Regions from separate parts of the Halomonas sp. DP5Y7-2 genome, predicted to be linked through region 2. Evidence: riboswitches for the same ligand, from Rfam matches in the RefSeq annotation. Region 2 holds a riboswitch; the other holds the start of a gene.
The links. A riboswitch is a leader RNA that binds a small molecule or an ion and turns the genes downstream of it on or off. The one in region 2 is predicted to bind thiamine pyrophosphate.
Positions count from the first base shown of each region.

Region 1 (6,262 bases), 120 kb from region 2:
ATCTGCCACGGATCCCGGGCGCAGCCCATCGCCCAGCGAGAAGGCCACGTCATACTGCTTGCAGATCTCGCAGATCTCCTCGAAGTGGGTGTAGAGGAAGCTTTCCTGGTGGTGATAGAGGCACCACTTGGCCATGATCGAGCCTCCCCGCGAGACGATGCCGGTGACTCGGCCTGCGGTCAGCGGCACATAGCGAAGAAGCACACCGGCGTGGATGGTGAAATAGTCCACCCCCTGTTCCGCCTGCTCGATCAAGGTGTCGCGAAAGACCTCCCAGGTCAGGTCCTCGGCCACGCCCTTGACCTTTTCCAGCGCCTGATAGAGTGGCACGGTACCGATCGGCACCGGTGAGTTGCGGATGATCCACTCACGGGTTTCATGGATGTTCTGTCCAGTGGACAGGTCCATGATCGTATCCGCCCCCCAGCGAATCCCCCAGGTCATCTTGTCCACTTCCTCTTCGATGGAGGACGTCACCGCAGAGTTGCCTAGATTGCCGTTGATTTTCACCAGAAAGTTACGCCCGATGATCATCGGCTCGGCTTCGGGATGATTGATGTTGGCCGGGATGATGGCACGCCCGGCGGCCACTTCCTGGCGCACGAACTCGGGGGTGATCTCATCCGGCAAACGGGCTCCGAACGACTGGCCGGGGTGCTGGTGGCCAAGTATCGCTTCGACCTCGTCACTGCCACGATAAGGGTCCTGAAGGGCCTGTCGACGTTGATTCTCGCGAAGTGCAATGAACTCCATTTCCGGTGTGATGATGCCGCGCCGCGCGTAATGCAATTGGGTGACGTTGCCCGGGCGGCCATCGGCGGTCCTGGTGGCGCGACGTGGTGTGCGCGTCAGCTCGAAGCGCAGCGGTGCCAGCAGTGGGTCATTGGCACGCCGGCGGCCGTACTCGGAGGTGGGACCGTCGAGCCACTCGGTGTCGTTGCGCTCCTCAATCCAGGGCCTGCGCAACTCGGCCAGTCCCTTGCGCAGATCGACCTGTACCGCCGGGTCGGTATAGGGGCCTGAGGTGTCGTACACCAGTAGCGGTGGATTGGCTTCGTCGGCGCCTGAAGTGCGCGTCGGCGACAGGGTGATTTCGCGAAATGGCACCCGCAGGTCGGGGCGGGAGCCCTCTACATAGACCTTGCGAGAGCCTGGCAGGGGAGTGACGGCGGCCTGGTCGACCCTGGCCGTCTCGGCCAGGAAGTGAGCGTCATGGCGGGATCTCGGATGAGACGAGGGATGGTCGAGTGACATAGGTGGTTTCCTCTCACGGCGGTGCAGGGCAAGTGGCGTCGCCCTGATGGTGGTAATGGCACGTCGCGAGGGAGAAGGGGGGGCGTCGAGGCCGTGGCCGTGAGCGCTTGATCCCTACGCTGGTCCTCGCCTCGATGCCGTAACATCGGGGGTATCCCCAGATCAGGTTCAACGGGTCTCATGCGCTGCATGATCTCAGCCGCTGGCTGCGGCACCCCGTCAAGCGTTGCTGTTGTCAGCTTGTCTGTGTTGTCGAGCGCGATCACCCAGGTCGATCGCCCAGTTCGATCGCCTAAAGGCGTCGTCAAGGTCAGTCGCTCAGCTCCAGTCCCATCTGCCAGAAGTCGGTCTCGAGACGGGTCGCGTCGCTAAAGATGCGCGCCAGCCGGTCGAAACGAGCGCTCGATACCTGGCTGAGCTGGTCGTCGAGCCAGTGCCTTTCGCGCACGGCCGAGGCCTGAAAGTCAGGGCTTGAGTACATGGTGATCCAAGCATCGTAGGGATTGTCGCCACCACGCAGCGTCTCGGGATGATCCGCCAGCCAGCGGCCGATGTCGGCGTAGCCGACCATGCAGGGCGCCAGGGCGACGTGCAGGTCCAGCAGATCACCACGACTGCCGGTGTCGAGGACGTAGCGGGTATAGGCCAGGGTGGCACGTGCCTCCGGTAGACGGCTGAGCTCGCTGTCGTCAATGCCCCATTCTCGGCAGTAGGCAAGATGCAGGCCCAGTTCGACCTCGAGGATCGTCTGCATCCCCTTGAAGGCCCCCTGCAAGCTCTCCAGGTCCTGGCTCTTGTAGGCAGCAAGGGCGTAGGCGCGTGAAAACTGCAGGAGAAACAGGTAGTCCTGCTTCAGATAGTGGCGAAAGCTGGCGTCATTCAGGTCGCCGCGCCCAAGTGCACGAACGAAGTCGTGCTCGGTATAGCGCCGCCAGTCGTCGCGGCAGGCAGCGATCAGATCGTTGAAGCAGTAGCCCATGATAGCTCCGGCATAGTGGATCCGGTGGGCGGGGCAGAGAAGGACGGCGGGGAGGAAGGGCAGGCCCCCGCAGGGAAGGCGTGCCACCGCCTGATTCCCTACGCCGGTTCAAGGTGTGAGTCCACACCGCACCCGGATCAGGTTCCACGGGATCGGTGCTGTCGGGCTGCTACACCACGCTGGCCCTGCACCATCTCAGCCGGATTGACCGGCACCCCGTCAAGCGAGTCGACCGCAGTCTAGCACGCCCTTGCGGCTTTGCCAGACACCACTTTCGGATAGCATCGGAAGGGGGCGTCAAGGGAGGTTGTCGAGAGAGACTATCTAATGATGACGCCGCGGCCATGAGGGGCATGGCCGCGGCGTCCTGCAACGACGCTGATGATGGCTGATGATGGATCAGCGACGATCTGGCGTGGGGGTGTCGATCGGGTGGCCAGGGTCGCTGTGCACCTCAGCCGATTGATGGGGGCGCCGGAAGGACTGCACAGGCATGTCTCGGGGACGCTCGCTGGGGGGAGCGGTTGGCGCGCCCGACGAGGGTAGCTGACTCTCGATGTGTAGATCGGCGACGACCCTGGGGGGGCGTGTCTCACTGGGTACCAGCAGAAGCCCGGCGCGGGCCAGGCGGCGGCCGATGGTCAGGCTGGAGCTCCAGCGCACCAGCGGAGCCGCCAGCACCAGGCCGAGCCAGACGGGCGTCAGCCAGAGAAAGAAGCTCGGAGTGTAGGCCCAGGTGACAAGAGCCCACACCGCACCAATCAGCGACCACAGCCAGGTATGGCGGAAGGCTTCCCGCCAGGGCAGTGCCCGCCCCTCTCGGGATAGCGGGTCCCAGGCAACGGTACGACCGGTCAGCACCTGGATCACGAAACGGCTGTGGAAGACCATCATCAGCGGTGCGATCAGCATGGCGAACAGGGTCTCCACCAGCATGCTCAAGACCAGTTTTGGGCGTCCCCCGTAGCCCTCTGGATCCCGCATGAGACCAAGTATCAGTCCCAGCACCTTGGGCATCAGCAGCATGCCCAAGGTGCCGATCAACAAGGGAATGATCAGGTTGGGCGGAGCGATGGGCCAGTCAGGGAACAACTGCGAGCTGGCGGTGAAGAAGTTCGTGGGAACGAGCGCCCTGATCAGCGCATCGATGGTACTGATGACCAGGATCGCCAGCCACACCAGCGACGACAGGTAGGCCAGCGCGCCGAAGAAGAAGTGCAGACGGCTCAGCACATGCAGGCCATGGCCATTCAGCAGGCGCAGATGCTGCAGGTTGCCCTGTACCCAACGTCGATCACGCTTGGCATAGTCGAGAATGTGGCTGGGCATTTCCTCATAGCTGCCGCCCAGGTCGGTGCGCATGCGCACCTGCCAGCCGGCCCGGCGCAACAGCGCTGCCTCGACAAAGTCATGACTGAGGATATCGCCACCCAGGGGCGGCTTGCCGGGGAGCTCGGGAAGGCCACAGGCGTCGGTGAACGCGTCCACCCGAATGATGGCATTGTGGCCAAAATAGTTGGCTGCGGTGGCGTGCCAGAAGCTCAGCCCTGCCGCCAGCATGGGCGAGTAGAGCGCGGCAGCGAATTGATTGCAGCGCCCGAACAGACTTTGCTGGCGCACGGGAATGGGCACCGTCTGCAGTAGCCCCAGCCGAGGATTGGCCATCATCTCGTCGATGAGCTCGACCACCGTGGTCCCGCTCATCAGGCTGTCGGCGTCGACCACCAGCATATAGTCGTAGTGGCTGCCCCAGCGGGTGCAGAAGTCGCTCAAGTTGCCTGCCTTGCGCCCTGCGTTGCTGTCCCGGTGGCGATAGTGCAGCCGGCAGTGGCCCTCGAGTCGCTGCTGCAGCGCTGCCATGGCGGCCTTTTCTTCCGCCACGACGGCGTCGTCGGTGCTATCGCTGAGCACGAAGGCCTCGACGTCGATGCCCTCCGGCAGCTCGCCAAGGTCCATGCAGGTCGTCTCGAGCCCAGCCGCTACCCGGGCCACGTCCTCGTTGTGGATCGGCATGACCAAGGCGGTGCGAGAGCGAGAGCCGGCGGGCCTCATCGCCCCGGCGCCACGCCGCTTGAGGCTCAAGGGGTCACGCCCAGTGAGGTGAAGCACAAACCCGATCACGGCGCTCCAGAAGGCCATGGTGATCCAACCGAAGGTAATCGCAAACAGTCCCAGGATGGCCATTTCCAGGGGAGTGATGCCCTCGACATACAGGATCTTGAACATGGTCCAGACACCCAGCGCGGTGGTGGCGGCAATGGCCATGCCGACCAGCGTTCTGCGCCATCGGGGCCAGGGGACTTCCGGGGTATGCTCGTTCATCGGGGACTCCAGATGCTGTTCCAGGTTTCGCTCAGGCGCTGGTCGCGCAGCATCAAGGTCAGGCGCAGGTCTGCCGGCGTATCGCCATCAGGCAGCAGCTTGAAGCTGGCCCGCCAGGTGTCTCCATCGGGCAGTGCTGTCACCTTGGCTTCCGTCGTTTCGCCACTGGACGTGGTCAGGTGCACGCTGACCGGCTGGCTCGCATCGAGACCCTCGAGCTCGCCGCCGCGGAAGTCGATGATGAACTGCCTGAGCTGTTCGTCGGGGGGATTGCTCTGACCGGGAATGCCACCCCAGCCCTGGCGTGACCTGACGACCCGCGCCAGGGGTTCCTCCATGGGGGTGTCAGCGAAGGTCCAGGTCTGATACCGATAGGTGCGTGACTCTCCCGCCTTGAGGGGCGAGGAGGGGACCCAGTAGGCCGTGATATTGTCGTGGGCCTCGCTGTCGGTCGGAATTTCGATCAATTCCACGTGGCCTTCTCCCCAGTCGCCAGCGGGCTGTACCCACTGACTTGGGCGGCGCTCGTAGCGGGCTTCCATGTCCAGATAGGCATCGAAGTGGCGCGGACGCTGGACCAGGCCGAAGCCCCTGGGAGAGGTATCCTGCAAGCCAGAGATCTGCAGGTCTGCGGGATTATCGAGCACGCGCCAGGTCCACTCGCCAGAACTGGTGGCCATCAGTAGCCCGCTGGAGTCATGCACGCGGATGCGATAGTCATCTTCTTCCTGCCGATCCATTTCGCCATGCAGGAACATACTGGTCAGAGGGGCGACCCCGAGCTTTTCGACATCGTTGCGGGCGAACAGTCGCGCTTCGGTGTCGACGACAGTGTTCTTGCCTGGCGCAATCTCGAAGCGGTAGGCCCCGGCCAGCGACGGGCTGTCCAGCAGCGCCAGAACCGTCATACGGTTGGCGTCAGCCTCAGGCTGGACCAGCCAGAACTCGCGGAAGGAGGGGAACTCTTCGCCCTGGGGCATGGCTGTATCGATCGCCAAGCCTCTTGCGGAGAGCCCGTAGCCCTGGTTTCTGCCCACCAGGCGGAAGTAGGAAGCGCCAAGGAAGACGGCAAACTCGTCGTCGACATCCGCTCGGTTGAGCGGGTAATGCAGACGGAAGCCGGCATAGCCCTGGTCGCTGAGATCCAGTTCGGCCAGCTCAGCAGCATCGTCGTCGTAGCGAAAGCGCTGCTGCTCGAAGGGCAGGGTGCGCACTTCGCCATCTTCGAGGAGATGGATATCGACCGGCTGGTCATAGAGAAAGCCGGGATGGAACAGCTCCACCTTAAAGTTGCCGTGATCGCGCCAAAGCGCCTGTTCATCGCGGTAGCGAATCTGCCGGTAGCGGTCGTAGCCCATCTCGGCCACGGCGTCAGGCAGTGTACTTTCTGGCGCTTCGTAGGGCGCTTCGGCCAGGGTTCTCGCCTGATCGGTCACCTGTTCGAAAAGGCTGTCGGCATCCACCGCCAGCGCGGGTGCGCTGACCAACATGCCGGCCAGTGCCCATGATGCAGCGGCCTTCCAGTGGAGGCAGCCGCGTCCACTGACGCGGGCTGAATCGGCTGGGTAGGCAGTGGGCGGTGTCGACCGTCCGCAGATGACTCGGGTGTTCACGTTCGCTCTCCTTGCGGCCTGATGGCACCGAACTGCCAGTGCTCTGTCAGGCGGAACCAGTGGGACGTTGGGCAGTGGCCGTCGGGACCTGTCA
Region 1 covers NZ_JAHVHY010000001.1:119,727-125,988, reverse strand. Annotated here, with positions in the region: gene thiC (phosphomethylpyrimidine synthase ThiC) at 1-1,254, opposite strand, end outside; TPP riboswitch at 1,349-1,483, opposite strand; gene tenA (thiaminase II) at 1,565-2,233, opposite strand; TPP riboswitch at 2,311-2,462, opposite strand; gene mdoH (glucans biosynthesis glucosyltransferase MdoH) at 2,633-4,555, opposite strand; gene KUW18_RS00540 (glucan biosynthesis protein) at 4,552-6,168, opposite strand.
Region 1: another riboswitch for thiamine pyrophosphate. It lies ahead of thiC (phosphomethylpyrimidine synthase ThiC); the one in region 2 lies ahead of KUW18_RS00020 (sodium:solute symporter family protein).

Region 2 (6,262 bases):
TCCATGCACTTGAATCTCTTCATCCTGGGCTGCGGTCATCACAAGGCGGCCTGGCGACATCCTGATTCCAGCGTCGAGCGATTGGCGGATATCGCCTACTACGAGGAGCTGGCCAGGCTTGCCGAACGAGGTCGCTTGGATGCCGTTTTCTTTGCCGATGGCCATGCCGCGGGCAATGTTGCAGATGGCCCGCTGTGGACCTTGGAGCCGCTGACAATGCTTGCCGCGATGGCGCGTGCCACACAGCATATTGGCCTGATCTCGACCGTCTCCAGCACCTTCCATACTCCCTTTCATGCGGCTCGCATGCTGGCGTCGCTGGACCATATCTCGGGCGGTCGGCTTGGGTGGAATCTGGTGACGTCAATGTTCGATAGCGAGGCGCGCAATCATGGTCTGGAAGGCATGCCGGGCCACGCGCAGCGCTACGCTAGAGCGGAAGAGTTTGCCAATACCGTGCTGGCGCTGTGGGACTCCTGGAGCGATGGCGCGCTGCTGCGAGATCGCCACGGCGATTATGCGGATGCTGCTCAAGTGCAACCGATTCATCACCGCGGCGAGCATTTTCTGGTCGATGGCCCCTTGACGGTGCCGCGCTCGCCACAGGGCCATCCCGTGCTATTTCAGGCCGGGGCATCAGCACAGGGGCGTGACCTGGCGGCACGCTATGCCGAAGCCATTTACGCGGTGGCCTACGACCTGCCATCGGCCCAGGCTTACTGCGCTGACCTCAAGGCGAGGGTGAAAGCCGCAGGCCGTCCAAGGGTGGCGATCATGCCGGGGCTTGTGACCTACGTCGGGTCTACCGAGGAAGAGGCCCGACGCAAGCAGCGTGAACTCGACGAGCTGCTGCCGGTAGAGGCCTCGCGGCGACAGTTGAGCCAGTTTATCGGCCAGGACGTCAGTCACTGGGAGCTGGATGCGCCCGTGCCCGCGCTGCCGCCGCTGGAGGCTTTCACGGGTCCGAAAGGACGCTATGCCACCATCCTGCGCATTATCGAGAGTGAACGGCCAACCCTGAGACAGCTAATGGGACGGCTTGCCGCCGGAGGTGGGCACTGCACGATGGTGGGCACGCCGGAGGGGATTGCCGATGAGATGCAGCGCTGGGTTGAGCAGGGTGGGGCCGACGGCTTTAACCTGATGCCACCCTCACTGCCTCACGGCATCGAGGACTTTATCGAGCAGGTCGTGCCGGAATTGCAGCGACGTGGGCTCTTCCGCCGGGAATACGTGGGCAAGACGCTGCGCGATCATCTTGGATTGTCACGCCCCAGCTGCTGAGCGGGCGTCTTGCTCACGCTGCTGATACGACAGCCTCTATAGCCACAGCCGCCATAACAGCGGGGGAGCTAGCCCCGCCGTTATGGTTTCGGTTAAGTGGCGTCGGTTTGATTGCCTTAGGGAAACACTGCATAAATTACTGCGCTCGATATCTCGGCTGCTGGCGGTGCTCAAGATCCTCATTTAACCGCATGTAAACTCCGGTCTTTCCGCTCCGGCAGCTACCGACCTGTCATCGCTCGAAACATTTATTCAGCGTTTCCTTAGTTCTGGAAGCGTCTCACCAGGCCGCTCATTCGGTCAAAGTCGTAGCTCTCCCGGGATGGCATCAGCTTCATCAGGACGAGAGATACGAGCACCGGAACAAAGGCAGCCAGCAGGAAGGATTCCAGTAATGTCGCGGTGCCACCGTTAGGCGAGGGGAACATCCACAGTCCGGCCAGCAGACCTGCTGCGGTACTGATCACTGCATTGCGACCGTGATAGCGGCGGTTGAACAGGCCGAAAAACACCGGAAAGGCTGCGGCAGAGCACAGCAGGTCTGCCAGCAGGAACAGGTAGAGGACGCTGTAGCCCTGCGCAGCGACCCACGTCACTGGTACTGCAGCGACGACGATGAGCCAGCGCGCCATTCTCATCAAGGCCGCCTCACTGGCCTGGGGCAGCAGCCTGTGCATGTCGACGGCGATAATGCTGGAGGTGGCATTGATCGTTGTGTCGGCGCTACTCATTACCAGCGCAAGGCCAAGAGGAATCAGGGCCAAGGCAAACCACAGAGGCACGTCGGACAACAATACGCTGAACAGAGCGACGGAGCCGTCTCCCTCAAGTCCTAGGCCGATGAACGCCAGACCGAACAGACCCATGAGCACGATGACCGGGAAGTTGAAGAGTCCCGCGATCCAGAAGCCACGCCTGAGCACGCGAGTATCCCGGGCCGCATAGATCCTCTGCCAGGTTCCTTGGTAGAACAGACCCGTCAGCATCACCGCGAGAAAGAAGGTCAGGCCTGCGCGCAGGCCGCCAGCATCGGTGATATCCAGCAGTTGCGGAGCGCGCTCGCGCAGCCCCTCGAGCGTCGGAGCAACGCCACCCGCCGCCTGCCAGCCAAACATGAGCAAGAGAGCCAGCAGTGGCAGGATCACCAGCATCTGCACCTTGTCAGTGAAGATGGTGGTACGCAGACCGCCGTAAAAGGTGTAGAGCAGGGTGGCGATCATCACCACGCTGGCGGTTAGCCAGAGGGGGATGGGGGCCAGCAGGGTCACCATGTGGGCAATGGCGGTCAGCCCTGCAGCCAGAGAGATAAACAGGTAGAACAGCATAATCGCCAGGGTGAAGGCATACATCGTGCGGCCGTAGCGGTGGATCACGAACTCGGTCAGGCCGTGGCCTTCGGGAATCAGCTCCCGCATGCGTCGACCAAGAGGAATCATCACCAGGCGAGGCACCATGGAGCCGAGCGCGTAGCCAATGACCGCCGCGATACCGCCCCAGGTGGCAGCCTGGGCCGGTCCAAACAGGATCCAGGTGCCCAGTGTGGTGGCAATCAACGTCAGCACCGTGGCACGAGTGTTCTGGCTGTTTCGTGCGGAGATGTAGTCATCAAGGCCGCCCCGACGGCGTCGGGCGTAGAGCAGGCCTGGAATGGCAAAGATGGCAGCGCACAGCAGCAGCCACAGCGCCGTCCAGAGAGGGTCGAGCATCATCGAGAGAAACCTCTTTCTTATCGTTGTCCGCAGGGACCAGTGGACATCGGGACGGACGGCGGGCAGGAAGAAAGAGGGAGTGCGGCAACCATCCTTCCCTTCGCCGGCATGACCCGGATCAGGTTCAAAGGGTTACCGCGCAATGCGGAATCTCAGCCCCGTACTATGGCCTTGGTGCGATACAGCGCTGTCGCGGCGCTGTCACGACCTGTATGGCCAGTAGGGCTCCCCTAGGAAGAGGTCCAGACTAGGGCCGGCTAGTGGGGCTGTCAATTGCAGAAAGGTAGGGCGCTCGTTGCGGAAGCATCGCGCCGCTAACGCCCCTCGAGTGACATTGCTTGGCAGGCCCGATCCAGCCAGTGGGTCGTCTCCGAGAGCCTGGGGTGGGGGTTGTTGTTGCAGTCGAAGCAACCCGAGCTCTTCGCCACCTCTGCCAGCGACGTATCAGAGGTAGCGTTCAGCACGAGGGTGCGCCGATGCCCTCCGCCGCCGGCAAGAAAGTGGGCGGCTTCAGCGTGCTGGACTTCCATGGGAAAGGACAGGTCTGACATGGGAAAGGACAGGTCTGACGTGGGAGTGTCTGGTGAGACAGTGTCTTCGGCAAGCGCAGTGCCTGGCTGGCCTCTGCACCAGATGACTTCAAATCCCCTCTGATGGGCATGCAGGCCAATGCGATGCACGTCCCTGATCGGCCCAGCCATTACCAGGCGCAGCGCAGGTTGGATCAGCAGCGCAAGCAGCTGATCGCATTGCTGTACCAGTGGCTCATGTTGCTCGACGCGCCTCAGTCGGGCGGGGGAGCCATTCAAGTTGATAAGGCGAACCAGCGCAGGTTGTCCGAGCAGCGTCGCGTGCAGGACTTCCAGATGGGTCTGTGTCGGGCTGTCCGGCAGCAGTAGTTCCGCGACGTGGTCGCGACCCTGGCTGACATGGACTGTCGTCAGGGGGGAGTGATGGACGTCGGCGTGCTGGCGCAGGTCCTTAAACGGATGCGGTAGTCGGTAGGCGTTGCCGTCCTCGTCAACCGGCTCCGCTTGAGTGGTCTGCATACGGTAATCCACAAGACCGTAAGCGCTGCCCAGTTGAGTCTCCAGCCAGGCGGCACGTCCTTGGTACGTGAGCGAGAGAGCTCGCTCGATCGCCATCAAGTTTTGGTAATACATGGCATTCGCCTCTTGAGCACCGTGAGCGAACGTACTGTCCACGCAGCGTGGAAAATTCTGATGCATTCAACCATACAAACAGCCAAATTCATGAGCAGGCCAGAAGGATGCTTGTGCGTCCTATCACGTCAGGGGAACGACCAGGAGAGCCAGCATGGACCAGTATGCCTGGGTGCGAGAAGCATTGACGCTTGCCGGGACGGTACTCGTCAGGGTGTCGCCAGCGGCGGTGGTGCTAGACGTGGCCGGCGATTGTGCGTCGGTGTTGGGAGGATCTCGCGATGAGGTTGTCGGACGTTCGTTGTCGGAGCTGCAGGGGCACTCCGCCAGGCTTGCAGAAGCCATGGCGGGTGCGGGCAGGCAGTGGGACGAGCAGGGAAGGGGGCAAAGCCGTAGCTCGGCTTACGTGATGCTGCCTGATGGCAGCATGGTGCTGCGTCTGCCGATGCAGCAACGACCTGATCATGGTGTGGTGGCTCGGCTAGCGGATCATCTTCCTGTCATGGTGGCCTACGTGGATCGAGACCTGTGCTTTCGCTTCAACAATCAGGCATATCAGGACTTCATTGGCCTTACGTCGTCTGAATTGGCAGGTCAGCCGGTGGCATCGGTTCTCGACGCCTCCTCCTATGCGAAGATTCAGCCGCGCTTCGCGCGTGCCCTGGCGGGGGTAGAGGTCAGCTACGAGGATGCACTGGTATTGCAGGACGGCAGGAGAGCATTTTTCAAGGTGAACTACTTGCCGGATATCGTGGATGACGGTGTCGCGGGCTTCTACGCCATCATTCAGGACGTCTCTGAATACCGATCGATGATCCAGCTGCTACGGGATGTGCACACCGGCGTTAACCGCACGGATATCGAGACGTCCGAGATCGTCGATATGCTGCTGCGAGATGCGCTTGTTTACCTGGGCCTGGACATCGCGTTGGTCAGCGAGGTGGTGGGTGAGCAGTACAGCGTGCGCTGGGCGGCCAGTGATGGGGCGCCGGTAGGTCCTGGGGATACCTTTCCTCTGGGAGATACGTATTGCCGTCTTACCCTTGATGCGTGTGACGTCTTTGCTACCCATCATGCCAGGTGTGATGAGCGTGTTAGCGGGCACCCCTGTTACCAGGCGTTTCAGTTGGAAACCTATATTGGTGCGCCCATTTGGATAGAGGGCTCCGTCTGGGGAACGCTTAATTTTTCCAGCGCTAGACCTCGTCGCCAGCCCTTTTCAGAGGTTGATATTGAGCTGGTGCGTCTGCTGACCGGTGCAGTAGAGCGAGTGATTACCAACGAACTGGACGTAGCGCGAATCAAGAGGGAGCGCGACGAGCTGGAAGATCAGGCATTGCGTGACCCGCTCACGGGATTGCCCAATCGGGCGCAGCTCGATCGCTATGTCGACGAACTTATAGAGGAGAGCACTTCACGGGGGACGGGCTTTGCCCTGGCTGTGCTGGACATCGACTTCTTCAAGCAAGTGAATGACCACTATGGGCATGTGGTAGGAGACCAGGTCTTGGTGTGGCTCGGTCAGGCCGTTGAGCAGTGTCTGCGTGATGGTGACCTGGTGGCCCGTACCGGAGGCGAGGAGTTCGTTATCGTCATGCGTCATGCCGCATTGGAGGAGGCCATGAGCGCGGCGCAGCGTGTATGTCAGGCCATCAGCCAGAGCCAGATCGAACTTGCAGACGGTCAGCAGTTGAACATCACCATCAGCATGGGCGTCGGTGCTTACACCAAGGGGGAGACGTTTACGTCGCTATTTGAGCGCGTGGATCAAGAGCTGTACGCCGCAAAACACGCCGGACGCAACCGGGTATGTGGTAAGCGTCACATGGCCTAAACAGAGGCTGGTCTTTTGCTGGTCTTTTGATGGTCTTCGCTTTCGGCGCGCTAGTGCTCGTTCCCTGCAAGGTGTCTTGCCAGGTCTCTTGCCAGGTGTAGTGGCGTGAAGGCCTTGGCGATGCCAGGGCCTTTTGCGTGCCGATGCCTTGCGACGGTGTATGGATGTGGCAATGACGGCGACTAAAGGTGGGTTTCCGCGAACGTTATGGCGAGGACATAACAGAGCCGTCATGCGCTGATGAGTTTTTTTGATCCAGGCTATTGCCAAGC
Region 2 covers NZ_JAHVHY010000001.1:345-6,606, reverse strand. Annotated here, with positions in the region: gene KUW18_RS00025 (LLM class flavin-dependent oxidoreductase) at 1-1,284, shown strand, start outside; gene KUW18_RS00020 (sodium:solute symporter family protein) at 1,548-2,993, opposite strand; TPP riboswitch at 3,072-3,235, opposite strand; gene KUW18_RS00015 (hypothetical protein) at 3,308-4,156, opposite strand; gene KUW18_RS00010 (diguanylate cyclase) at 4,311-5,990, shown strand.